3 regions of the Corallococcus sp. RDP092CA genome follow, and region 1 is predicted to be linked to each of the others. Evidence: riboswitches for the same ligand, from Rfam matches in the RefSeq annotation. Region 1 holds a riboswitch; each other region holds the start of a gene.
The links. Region 1 has a riboswitch for cobalamin ahead of U8525_RS08770 (aspartate aminotransferase family protein). Riboswitches for the same ligand answer to the same signal wherever they lie in the genome.

Region 2: another riboswitch for cobalamin. It lies ahead of U8525_RS08255 (hypothetical protein); the one in region 1 lies ahead of U8525_RS08770 (aspartate aminotransferase family protein).
Region 3: another riboswitch for cobalamin. It lies ahead of U8525_RS08245 (TonB-dependent receptor plug domain-containing protein); the one in region 1 lies ahead of U8525_RS08770 (aspartate aminotransferase family protein).

The regions. Positions count from the first base shown of each region.
Region 1 is NZ_JAYESI010000005.1:305,038-309,253, reverse strand. Features, by position in the region: gene U8525_RS08780 (TIGR04013 family B12-binding domain/radical SAM domain-containing protein) at 1-762, opposite strand, end outside; cobalamin riboswitch at 946-1,186, shown strand; gene U8525_RS08775 (acyl-CoA thioesterase) at 1,350-1,760, shown strand; cobalamin riboswitch at 1,796-2,012, shown strand; gene U8525_RS08770 (aspartate aminotransferase family protein) at 2,438-3,784, shown strand; gene U8525_RS08765 (aldehyde dehydrogenase family protein) at 3,781-4,216, shown strand, end outside.
Region 2 is NZ_JAYESI010000005.1:174,165-178,380, forward strand. Features, by position in the region: gene U8525_RS08245 (TonB-dependent receptor plug domain-containing protein) at 1-67, shown strand, start outside; gene U8525_RS08250 (MXAN_6577-like cysteine-rich protein) at 48-1,655, shown strand; cobalamin riboswitch at 1,698-1,925, shown strand; gene U8525_RS08255 (hypothetical protein) at 2,081-3,469, shown strand; gene U8525_RS08260 (cell surface protein) at 3,478-4,155, shown strand.
Region 3 is NZ_JAYESI010000005.1:169,750-173,965, forward strand. Features, by position in the region: gene U8525_RS08225 (DUF4175 family protein) at 1-156, opposite strand, end outside; gene U8525_RS08230 (MarR family winged helix-turn-helix transcriptional regulator) at 385-942, opposite strand; gene U8525_RS08235 (ComEA family DNA-binding protein) at 1,216-1,536, opposite strand; gene U8525_RS08240 (hypothetical protein) at 1,566-1,808, opposite strand; cobalamin riboswitch at 2,198-2,433, shown strand; gene U8525_RS08245 (TonB-dependent receptor plug domain-containing protein) at 2,482-4,216, shown strand, end outside.

The sequences.
Region 1 (4,216 bases):
GGCGACGAGCAGCGCCTCCACGGCGGCCAGGTTCACGGTCTCGTCGGCGGTGCCGTAGGACAGGGACGTGGGGGTGATGAAGCGCAGGTCGCGCCGACCCATGCGGCGCAGCTCGCGGGCCCAGTGGGCGATGTTGGCGATGGTGCGGTGCCGGAAGCGCGCCTTGGACATGAAGGGCGTCTGGCAGAAGCGGCACGCGTAGATGCAGCCGCGGGTGATCTCGATGGCGCCGTACTTCACGTGCTTCACGGCGAACGGCGGGAAGTCGTCCAGGCGCACGCCCTCGCCGTGGCCGCGCTGCACGAGCTTGCCGTCCTCGAGGTGCGCGGTGCCGTGCGTGGCGCGCGGGTCCTCGCCCTTGAGGACGCGGGCGAGGATGGCGCGCAGGGTGTGCTCGCCCTCGCCCACGGCGACGAGGTCGAAGCCGGCCTGGAGCGTCTGGAGCGTCTCCGCGGTGGCGTGCACGCCGCCCGCGATGCAGAGGACGTCGCGGCCCTCCAGCCGCTCGCGCACCCACGTGAGCTCCTCCACGGAGGGGCCGAAGCTGGCGGAGTAGAAGGACCACGCGGCGACGACGGTGTCGCCCGCGTCCACGCGCGCGCGCAGGGTGTCCAGCAGGGCCTCGCGGCTGCGAGGGAAGTGCAGCGACACGTCCGCGAGCGCGGGGTCCGCCTCCACGGCGCCGGCGAGCACGGTGAAGGCGTACTTGCCGGGGTACTGGTAGCTCAGGACGAGCGAGACCTTGCGAGGCGTCTGCGACATGGCTGCCGGGGATGATGCCACAGGGCCCGCGCCCGGCGGGGCACGCCTGCCCGGCGCGCGGGCACGGCCCCCCAACCCTCGGTGAGCAGTCATGCCGAGCCTCCTCGCACGGAAGCGCGGGCGCCTTCCATCCGTAACCTGCGGCCCCGGCCTTGATGCTTGGCGGAGGCAGCGCTCGCGTCTAACGTGCGCCCCGCCGACGGTGCCTCGCGGGAGTCCGCGAGGTTTAGCAAGGGAATCCGGTGGGAATCCGGAGCTGCCCCGCAGCGGTGAGTGGGAACGAACGCCGTCAGACGCACTGGTCCGGCAGTCGGACTGGGAAGCGACGGCCAGTAGGCGCCACGGACGCGGCCTCCTGAACGGGAAGCGCGCTCCGGAAGCACGCCCACGAGTCCGAAAACCTGCCGCCGGCCCCTGCGGAGAATCGTCTCCTCCAGGGCGGTACCCCGGGCCCTCGCGGGAAGGTCCGGCAACCCTTCGCGGTCCACGCGTCCGCCACCGCCCGTGCCCCGGGCCCGGGAGCCGTGTGTCCCGGTGTCCCTTCCGCACGCGGCGCGCACGGCCGCTCGGGCCTGGAGTCCCTCCTCATGACGTCCCCTTCCCTCCCCCCGTCCGCCACGGAGACCCGCATGGTGGACATGGTCTTCCCGGATCAGACCAACCACTACGGCACCCTCTTCGGCGGACAGGCGCTGCGCTTGATGGACATGTCCGCGTTCATCACCGCCAGCCGCTACGCGCGGCGCACCGTCGTCACCGCGTCCAGCGAACGCGTGGACTTCCACACCCCCGTGCGCCAGGGCCAGCTGGTGGAGCTGGTGGGCCGCGTCGTCGCCACCGGCCGCACCTCCCTCACCGTGGACGTGGAGCTGTTCGCCGAAGACCTCCTGTCCGGCGCACGACAGCTGTGCACGCGCGGACGCTTCATCCTCGTCGCGCTCGACGCGGAGCGCCGTCCCACCGCCGTGCCGCCGCTCGCGCCGGAGAACCAGACATGACAGACATTGCCTTGACACCTGAAACAAGCCGGGCGTATAGACGACGCCATGCTGGTGCCTGGGTTTGCCCAGGCTGAAAAGGGAACCCGGTCCGAAGCCGGGGCTGCCCCGCAGCGGTAGGTGAGAACGACCGCCGTCCATGACACTGGCGCCCACGTGGGCGCTGGGAAGTGACGGCCAGTAGGAACTCCGGCACCCCGGTGCCGGACGCGCTCACGAGCCCGAAGACCTGCCCGCATCCGTGTCGTGGGAGACATCCACGGACGGTTCGACCTGGAGCCCCGAGGGAGGGCGGGAAGGTCCGCGCAAGGCCTTGTTTCCACAGGACTTTGCCCGGCACGTTCCCTCCTCATCCCTCCTGTCTCCAGCCACCCGCGGGGGTGGGGGTCGGTGTCTTCGGGCCCTCACGCGGCCCGGGTGCGCGGCGTCGCGCCTGGACACCCCTCCCTCCACCTTCGCGGGCCATTGGCCGGGCGACGCGGGTCGCCCGTGAGGACGGACGACGATGCGTGGAACACCGCGGAGACGGCGCGAGGCAGTGACAGGACACGGGAGCCAGACACGGCGCGCCAGCCCCCGGGTGCGGCGCCGCTGACGACGTCCTCCGTTTCGCGACGCAATTCCTTTCATCCACCGTGGCCGCGTCCCGCGCGCGCCGCCAGGGGAGCCGTCTGCCTTTGAACGCCATCCGCTACCCCGACGGGAACGTGCTCCTGCGCAACCTGTCGCGCGAGTTCCCCGTCGTCACCCACGGCGAGGGCGTCTACCTGTACGACGCCCAGGGCCGCCGCTACCTGGACGGCTCGGCGGGCGCGCTGGTGGCCAGCGTGGGCCACGGCAACCGCGAGGTGGCGGACCGCATCCATGCGCAGCTGCTTCAGGTCGCGTACGTCAACGGCACCCACTTCACGACGGAGGTGACCGAGGCGCTGGCCGCGCGCCTGTGCGCGCACGCGCCCGCGGGGCTGAGGCGGGCGGCCTTCCTCGGCTCGGGGTCGGAGGCCATCGAGGCGGCCGTGAAGTTCGCGCGGCAGCTGTGCGTGGAGCGGGGCCAGCCCCAGCGCACGCGCGTCATCACCCGCGTGCCCGGCTACCACGGCAACACGCTCTACGCGCTGTCCATGTCCGGACGGCCGCACTACCAGACGTTCTTCGGCCCCCTGCTGTCGGAGGTCGTCACCACGCCCGCGCCCTACCCCTACCGCTGCGGCCTGGAGGACTACGCGCGGGACGGCGCCGCGCACTACGCGCGGCTGCTGGAGGAGACGCTCCAGCGCGTGGGGCCGGACACCGTCGCGGCGTTCGTCGCGGAGCCGGTCATCGGCTCGTCGGCGGGCGCGGCCGTGCCGCCGCCCGGGTACTTCGAGCAGGTCTCCGCCATCTGCCGCCGCCACGGCATCCTGGTCATCGCCGACGAGGTGATGTGCGGCTGCGGGCGCACCGGGCGCTTCTTCGCGAGCGACCAGGTGGGGCTCACGCCGGACCTGCTGGTGCTGGGCAAGGGCCTGAGCGGCGGCTACGCCCCGCTGAGCGCGGTGCTGGTGCGCGAGGACCACCTGGAGGAGCTGCGCCAGGGCTCCGGCGGCTTCATGCACGCGCAGACGTACCTCCAGGCCCCGTGCATGACGGCCGCGGGCGTGGCGGTGCTGGACTACTACGAGCGGCACGACCTGGTGGCGCACGCCGCGCGCGTGGGCGCCCACCTGCAACGCCGCCTGCGCGAGGTCCTCCTGCCCCTGCCCCACGTGGGCTCCGTGCAGGGCGTGGGGCTGATGGCGGGCGTGGAGCTGGTGGAGGACAAGGCCACGAAGCGGCCCTTCCCGCGCACGCGCAAGGTGGTGGAGGGGCTGCTCGCGGAGCTGTTCTCGCGGGGGCTCGTCCTCTGGCCCAACACCGGCCACGCCGACGGGACGAACGGCGACCTGCTGATGGTGGGCCCGCCGCTGATCATCACCGAGCCCCAGGTGGACGAGCTGGTGGACCTGCTCGCCCGGGGCCTGACCCGTTTCCTGGAGCGGTCATGACCTTTCGCATCACCTATTCGGTGTTGGACGCGGACCTGACGGAGCTGCACGCGCGCTTCGACGCGGCGCTCGCCACGGTGCGCGCCCGCCTGGGCGCGGAGCACCCGTCGTGGATCGCCGGCAAGGCGCACGCGAGCGGCGACCTGCTGGACAGCCGCAATCCCTCGCGGCCGTCGGAGGTGGTGGGCCGCTTCCACCGCACCGCGCCCGGCGAGGTGGGGCGCGTGGTGCTCGCGGCCAAGGAGGCCCAGCGCGCGTGGGGCGCCACCGCGTGGGAGGAGCGCGTCCGCATCCTGCGCCGCGCCGCGGACCTCATCTCCGAGCGCCGGTGGGAGCTGGCCGCGGGGATGACGCTGGAGGTGGGCAAGAACCGGCTGGAGGCGCTGGGCGACGTGGAGGAGTCCGCGGACCTGCTGCGCTACTACGCCGGCC
Region 2 (4,216 bases), 130 kb from region 1:
CGTGACGCTCGCCGTGGCGCTCGACCCATCTCCTCCGGAGGATTCCCATGTCGCGTCCCCTCCCTGATGCGCGGTTCGCGCTGTTGCTGTCGGCCCTGGCGGCGGCGCTCCTCACCGGCTGCCCGGAGGAGAAGGTCCTGTGCACGACGGGCCTGAGCGTCTGTGGCGCCGAGTGCGTGGACCTCCAGGGCGACCCGTCGAACTGCGGCGCGTGTGGCACCGCGTGCGGCGCGGGAGAGACGTGTCAGGCGGGCGCGTGCGGCTGCCAGCCGGGCACGGAGGTCTGTGGTGACGCCTGCGTCGCGCTCATGAGCGACCCGCTGAACTGTGGCGCTTGTGGCGCCGCGTGCTCCTCCGGGCAGGTCTGTGAAGCCGGCACCTGCCGCGAGGGCTGCTCCGCTGGCGCCGAGCGGTGCGGGGACAGCTGCGTCGTGCTCGCGGAGGATTCGCTCAACTGCGGCGCTTGCGGCACGGTGTGCCCGGACGTGCAGTCCTGCCACGCGGGCCGCTGCATGTATGACGTGGTGACGGCCTGCTACACCAACGGGCAACTGGTGGGCATCCAGGCGGGGACGGACCGGATGGGGCCCCGGCGGCAGTTCGGCTCGGGCGTGCAGTCGCTGGCGGCCTGGGATGGCGTGGTGCTGGCGGCGGACGCGGCGCGCGCGGTGCTGTCGCAGGCTCCGGCGGGGGCGCTGGGGACGGTGGCGGAGGAGGACTCGCTGGGCGCGGTGGCGTCCTCGCCCAATGACATCCTGGTGGACCCCCCGTATGTGTATGTCCTCGACTCGGTCAACAACACGCTCCAGGTGCTCAAGCGGGAAGGGGCTTCGCAGGGCGGAGGGCTGGGATTGCGCACGGTGGGGCAGGTGAACCTGGGCGCCAACACCAGCCCGCAGGTCATCGCGAAGCGCGGCGACACGTTCTACATCCCGCTGTTCGGCACGGCCGGCTCCGACTTCAAGCAGGGCAACGCCGTGGCGCGCGTCAGCGTGAGCGATCCGGAACACCCCCGGCTCGTGGACACCCTGCCGCTCACGGGCCTGGACCTGAAGTCCTTCGATGGCGGGACGACGATGGCGCTCCCGTACGCGGCGGTGTCGGTGGACGCGGGCGTCTACGTGGCGCTCACCAACCTGAACCCCGCGAATGACTACCTGCCCAACGGGCCCGGGATGCTCGCGCGCATCGACCCAGCGGATGGCGGGGTGCGGGCCATCGATCTGGGCGCGAAGGACTGCCTCAACGCGGGCGACGTGATGGAGGTGGGAGACCAGCTGGTGGTGAGCTGCCTGGGCGAGGCGGTGTTCGACACCACGAGCGGCTACCGGGCGAAGGCGGTGAAGGCCACGGGGCTGGTGCTGGTGAAGGATGACCAGCCGGTGGCCTCGTATGCGCTGTCGCCGGGTTGCACCGGGGGGCCGGAGAACGGCTGCGACCTCGCGGTGGGCGGACGGCTCGCGGTGGTGGGCAACGCCGTGTACGTCACGGACGTGAACGCGGGCCGCGTGTTCGTGGTGGAGGTGCGCGACGGCCAGCTCGTCGAGCGGCGCGGCAACTCCACGCCTCAGGCGGCGGGCCCGGCGCTGGATGCGTGTCCGGTGGACCCCCGGCGCCAGGTGTCCAATGCCATCGACATCGTCGCGGTGCCGTGAGGCATTGGCCCGCCTGTATTGACAAGCACTGCCGTCCGCCATACTCCAGCGCGCGTCGTTGGTACGCCGCATCCGCGCAGGGTGCGGCGTTGAAAAAGGGAACCCGGTGTGAAGCCGGGACTGCCCCGCAGCGGTGAGCAGGAACGAACGCCGTCCCCGCAAGCACTGGCCCTCGGATGGGCTGGGAAGCGACGGCCAGTAGGTGGGTGTCCCGGTGAGGGCCTCCCGCGCCTGCGAGTCCGAAGACCTGCCACGACCCATGCCTCCGGGCATGGCCAGACCGAAGCCTCCGAGGGGAGGTGACGGAGGTCTTCCGCTCGCGCGGCGTGTCGTGGCCTGACGTGTCCCTCGTGCGCGGTCCGCTCTCCGTCCCCGCCCCTTGGATTCACCTCGCCCGTGGGGGCGATGCAAGGGAGCAGTCGCGGATGAAGACAGAGCGGATGATGACGGCGCGGGGACTCAAGGGCTTCACGTGGGTGCTGACGACCCTCGCGATGGCGCTGCTCCACACCGGGTGCGGCGATGAGTGCATCGATGACTTCGACTGCCGCGACCAGGGCACCCCCGCCGCGGGACAGCGCTACACCTGCGTCGAGAACAAGTGCGAGCAGACGCCCATCGCCGTGCCGGACGCGGGCACGGAGACCGATGCGGGCACGGAGACCGACGCGGGCACGGACACCGACGCCGGCACCGAGACCGACGCCGGCACCGAGACCGACGCGGGCACGGAGACCGATGCGGGCACCGAGACCGACGCGGGCACCGAGACCGACGCGGGCACCGAGACCGACGCCGGAACGGATCCGTGCGAGGCCGCCACCTATGACCCGAAGCTGGGCACGCTCCAGCTCCAGGCGGGCTTCGTGGCCGGTGAGGCCGCGACGCTGCCCTCGGCCGCGGGGCCGGTGGGCGTGACGCCCGGTCCCACGTACTCGCTCTACACGGTGGTGTCGGACAGCTACGTCGGCCCGCATGCGCTGTACTCACTGGGCACGTGGCCGCAGGTGTCGCTGGGCACGGCGTCGCTGTTCGACGTGGCCGCTCCCGCGGACCAGAGCCCTGGCGCTCAGCTCTTCCTCAGCAGCTACGTGGAGACGGACGGCCTGCGCGTCCTCACCGGCTACACGAAGTCCGGCGCGGGCTTCCCGGGCTCCGTGGGCGTGTATGACGTCGCCACGCCCGCCAGCTCCACCTACGTCTCCGCGCCGAGCAACTTCTCCGCGGGCGTCGTGCCGGGGGCGTTCCTCATCAACGGCGGCGGGCTCGACACGGTGTCGGCCGGCCTGGCCGTCTACGCGCTGAAGACGGACGTCACGCCGTACACCGCGCTGAAGGTGGGCACGCTCCCTCCGGAGACGGGCGGCAGCGGCTTCACCGCCGTGTCCACCAACGGCGTCGCGATGCTCGGCTACTACTCCGACGAGACCTTCCTCAACGAGGGCCGCGCGGTGGGCCCGGCGGTCATCTCCGAGGCGCTCACCTCCGGCACGCCGTTCGCCGTGGCGGATGCGCCCGCGCTCGACGTGGGCTCCAACTTCGTCGCGGCCGCGGGCCACGGCGAGGGCGTGTCGGTGCTCCGCGGCGACTACGTCCCGCCCGACTACAACTTCGCCGGAACGGACATCTCGCGCTTCGCCTTCACCGTGACGAACGGTGGCGCGACCGTGACCGTGGGCGCCCGTCAGCCCGTCCTCGTCTACGTGGACCAGTGCACGAGCGTCACCGGGATGACCGCCATCGGCGCGGACCTGCTCGTCGGCGTGGATGACAAGAACGGCGCGCGCCTGGTCCGCATCCAGCAGGCCCCGTGAGCATGCCCATGAGGACGGCCCTTCTTCCAAAGTCGTTCGCGCTGGGCGTCACCGCGCTCCTCACCGTGGCGTGCGGCGGCGAGGACTGGCAGGACTCCACCCAGGCCCAAGCGCTCGTGGGGGATCCGTTCGCGGACCGCATCGTGTCCTTCTCTCCGGGCACCGGCGCGGGGTTCGGTCAGAGCCTGCTGCCGGGCATCGTGCTGGGCGCGCCGCAAGGGGATGGCGCGGGCTCGGGTTCGCTGGACGTGCTGTCGCTCGGGCGCAACGGCGTCATCGTCCTGGAGTTCACCGACATCGCGGTGAAGGACGGGCCGGGCGTGGACCTGCTCGTCTTCGAGAACCCGTTCATCAAGCCCAACGGCAAGCCGTTCGCGGAGACAGGCGTGGTGGCTGTCAGCGACGACGGCGTCACCTGGTACGAGTTCCCCTGCGCGTCGTCCGACGTGGCGAACAACTACCCGGGCTGCGCGGGCGTCACGCCCGTGTACTCGCACCCCTCCAACGGCATCCCGGCCACCGACCCGGCCGTGGCGGGCGGTGACGGCTTCGACCTGGCGAGTGTGGGCCTCACCCGCGCCCGCTTCGTGCGGATCCGCGACTCGGGCGCCAACGGATACGCGGGCATCAGCGGCGGCTTCGACCTGGATGCCGTCGCCGTGGTGAACGGCGTGCAGCTGCCGTAGCCGCGCGGAGCGCCGGGGCCGTTCTCCAGCGGACGGTCCTGGAGGCTTCGCGCGTCCACCT
Region 3 (4,216 bases), 140 kb from region 1:
CTGGGCCCACAGCTGGCGCCGCTGGCGGGTGCGCACCTGGGCGAGCAGGTCCACCACGCCGCGGGAGCGCGCTTCGCGCCGGGCCTGGGGCGGCGGAGCCGGAGGCGGCGGGGGCGGCGGCTCGGGGGTGGGGCTCTGCGGTGTCTCGAGGTTCACGCTGGCTTGTCCGCTCGTCGGTCGCGAGCCAACCCCGGAGGGGGCGGGCTATTTCCCAATTGTGGCCCACTCCCGCCGTCTTCGCGCGTGCAACGCCGGGGCGGGCGACAGGAAATGGCGCCCCTGTGTCCGCCGCGCGAAGGAGGGGCGGACGGCAGGGTTCTGGGGACAACGCGGAGGGGGCACCGGTGCCCTCCCCGTCCGGCCGGGAGGGCAGGGGGCGGGCGCTCAGCCCTCGGCGGAAGGCTTGGTCTGGGAGGCCGCCGGGGCGTCCTCCATGCTCGCCGAGAGGCCGCCCAGCTCCTCGGCGAGGGTCTTGAGCACTTCCTGGGTGAAGAGGATGCGGTCGCGGGGCAGGCGGGCGAGCACGCGCTGCACGGAGGCCTCGACGGTGCCCTCGGAGGGGATGTCCAGCACGCGGCCGGAGTCGGTGAGCGCGAAGAGGGCCTTGCGGCCGTCGAGCGGATCCGACTTGCGCTCCAGCAGCCCGCGCTTCTCCAGGCGCTTGAGCACGCCGGTGAGCGTGCTGGGGTGCACGTGGAGGATGTTGGCGAGCGTGCCGGCGGTGATGCCCGGGAAGCGTCCGACCAGCCGGATGACCAGCCTCTGCGGGCCGGTGAGCCCCAGCGTGGACTCCATCCGCTTGGACGTGGACTGCAGGCCGTGATCCACGGCCCACAGGAGGCGCATGAACTCCAGCACCTCACCCAACTGTTGATGCTGCGGGCCCCGGGACTTGCTGCCTTCCGAGCCTGGAATCGACTCCGGGGCGTGTGTGTCCTTCATGGGCGCATCCTCCCTCACCGCCGGCCTCCCTGTCTTTCTGATGTGGTCCAAAGATGGGCGTGTCCTAGCGCGTCGGCTTGGGGGTTCCAGCAAAATCCGGAAGGGATGCTCGCGGCCGGACGGGGCTGCCCGGCCGGGGGCCTTGGGGGGTGGCATGACGCGAGCGGGTGGCCGGGTGTGTCATCCCAGCCAGAGAGGGCCGCCGTCCCCGGACATGCCGGGACCCGGGAATGGCGGCCCCCGTGAGCCTGAATCAACCAAAGGTTGTATTTGTCATGGGTTCGTGGCGGGTCCCTCCCTTCCCGGCGGCGGGGGGGCGGGGACCTGCTCGACCTTGAGCGTCGTGGGGCCGGTGAGGGCCAGGTGGGCCCTCAGCTTGAGGAACTTCTTCTTTCCGAAGCCCTTGACCCGGACCAGCTCCTCGATGCGCCCGAAGGGCCGCTTCTTGCGGTGCTCGAGGATGCGCTGCGCCGCCTTCTCACCCACGCCCGGCAGCAGGTCCAGCTCCGCCGCCGTGGCCTCATTCAGGTTGACCACCCCCACGTATTGCATGCGCGGGCTGGCGGCGTCCGCGCGCCCCGGCCCCATCAGCATGCAGCCCAACACCCATCCCCAGGCCCACTTCACGAGTGGCCCCCCACGCCCGCCTCCAGCGAGGGCTCGCCCCCGAAGCGGCTGCTGGCCGCGGAGTCGCGCTTCTCCGCCGCCTCGCGCACGTGCAGCTTCCCGTCCAGGGGCAGCACGTCCAGCAGCACGTTGAGCGAGCCGTCCTTGTTGACGAACGCGCTGCCCGCGCGCACCCAGATGCTCCCGCCCTTGCCCTCGCGGATGGAGAACACCGCCAACCGCTTCCCCGCCATCAGCATCGACACGCTTCCCCCTTCAGACTCCCGGGCCACCACGGCCCGGGCACCTCGCTGGCTCGACCGCCTGAGGTCGCGTCCGGGCTTGAGCAGCCCGCGTGCCAGCGGCGTGTTCCTCTGAGGTCATGTCAGCGCACCCGTGCGGCGGTGTGCGCGGCGTCCACGCCCGGGGATGGGCGCGGATGCTCCAGCGCGGGTCTTGCGCGGTGAGAGTCGGGAGATTGTCTCCGCAGTGCGGAGACAATTGGATGCATACCAGGGGCAGCGGGTAGAGCGCTGCCTGTTGGCTCAGTTTGCCACTGTGGTTCCCGGCGCTGAGATTGTCACAGCACTGCTGCGACAAGTGGGGGGACCCCACGGACCGCGCCTTGACGGGCTGGGGGTGACCTCCTAGAAGGACCGGGCCCTTGGGTGCCCATGCCGGGCCTTCAAGAGGGAAGCCGGTGCGAGTCCGGCGCGGTCCCGCCACTGTGAACGGGTTGCCCTGAGGTCCAGGGCCGGAAGCCTCGGCTGTCACCACTTTCGCTCCGGCGAGGGGAAGGTGGAGGGTTCCTTCCAGAAGGGCGCAGCGTGCGCCCACGTCTGGAGCCCGTGAGCCAGGAGACCTGCCCGGGGGTGCGGCAGCGGTCCTGCCGTGAGGCCTTCTCTCTTCGACGGAGAGAGCGGAAGGCGGAGCATGTGGCGCTCGCTTCTCGCCCGGGCCTTCATGGGCCTGGTGCTCAGCTTCCAGGCGCAGGCCCAGGCCGGGCAGGAAACGCCTGCGCCCGAGGCCGAGGCCAGCGAGACGCCCCTCCCTGAGTTCGTCCTCCCCACCGTCGAGGTCATCGGCAAGGACGTCTCCGAGGCCCCCGTCGACGCCGCCCGCCGCCGCGATCCCACCGGCGCCATCACCGTCATCGATGCCCGCGAACGCGCGGGCGAGGCTCGCGACACCGCGGAGCTGCTCGGCGGCTCCGCGAGCCTCGTCGTGCAGGACTCCGGCGGCTACGGTCAGAGCAAGAGCCTCGTGGTGCGCGGCGCGTCTTCCAACGGCGTGCTCGTGTTCCTGGACGGCATTCCGCTCAACGGCGCGGGCGGCGTCGCGGACCTGTCGCTCATCCCCGTCGCGCTGCTGGAGCGCATGGAGATCCTCCGCGGCGCGGCCGGGGCCCGCTACGGCGCGGGCGGCCTGGGCGGCGCGGTCAACCTCGTCACCCGCGCGCCTTCGTCGCGGCTGCTCTCCAGCGGCGAGGTCACCTACGGCAGCTTCGAGACCGTGATGGCCCACGTCGCCGCGTCGGGCGCGCTGCTCGACGGTCAGGCGCTGGTGCTGCTGCACGGCGGCCGCTCCCAGGGGGACTTCAGCTACCGCGTGGATGAGCTGCCCGCGCTCGACGACAACCCGCTCACGCAGGAGGTGCGCACGCGCAATGACGCTCGCGGCGGCGGCGCGCTCCTGAAGTACCGGCACGGGCTGGACGGCGGCGGACGCGTGGACGTGCTGGCGGAGGTGTCGCTGGAGGACCGCGCGCTCGCGGGCACCGTGCAGAACCCCACCGTGTCCCGCCGCCAGGACCAGACGCGCCTGTCGTTGGGCGCTCGCTGGGCACGGCCCTTCGGGGACACGGGCGAGGGCAGCGCTCGCGGCTTCTTCCGCCGCGACTGGCTGGACGTCACCGGCGGCACCACCGGCGTGGACTCCGGCGCGCAGCGCTACACCGTGGGCGGCGTGGAGGTGGAGGGGCGCGCGGTGTGGGGACCCCACGCGCTCGCCGTCACGCTCGCCGGGTCGTCGGAGTCCGTCACGCAGGCCGTGGGCGCGCAGGCCGCGTCCTGGTGGCGCGCGAGCGTCATGGCCATGGACGAGCTGTCCCTGTTCTCCGAGCGCCTGAAGCTCGTGCCCTCGCTGCGCGTGGAGCGCGTGGGGCGCTTCTCGCTCCTGTCGCCCAAGCTGGGCGCGAGCGTGGACCTGGGCCACGGCTTCGGCGTGCGCGCCAACGCGGGCCAGTCCCACCGCGCGCCGTCGTTCCTGGAGCTCTACATCCGCCAGGGCCTGCTGCTGCCCAACCCGGAGCTCAAGCCCGAGCGCGCCCTGTCCGTGGACGCCGCGGCCTTGTGGCGCGATGACGCCTGGAGCGTCACCGCGGGCGGCTTCGCGGCGGTGTACGAGAACCTCATCGCCTACGAGCTGTACCCGCCCATGCTCGCCAAGCCCTACAACTTCGCCGCCGCGCGAGTGTGGGGCGCGGAGGTGGAGCTGGAGGCCCGACCGCGCGCGTGGCTCACCGCCACCAGCAGCTACGCGTGGACCCGCACGCAGAACCGCTACGGTGACCCGCGCTACTTCGGCAAGGAGCTGCCGTATCGCCCTCGCCACAAGTGGGTGGGGCGGCTGCGCGTGGGGCCGGGCTGGCTCAACGGCCGCGCGGAGG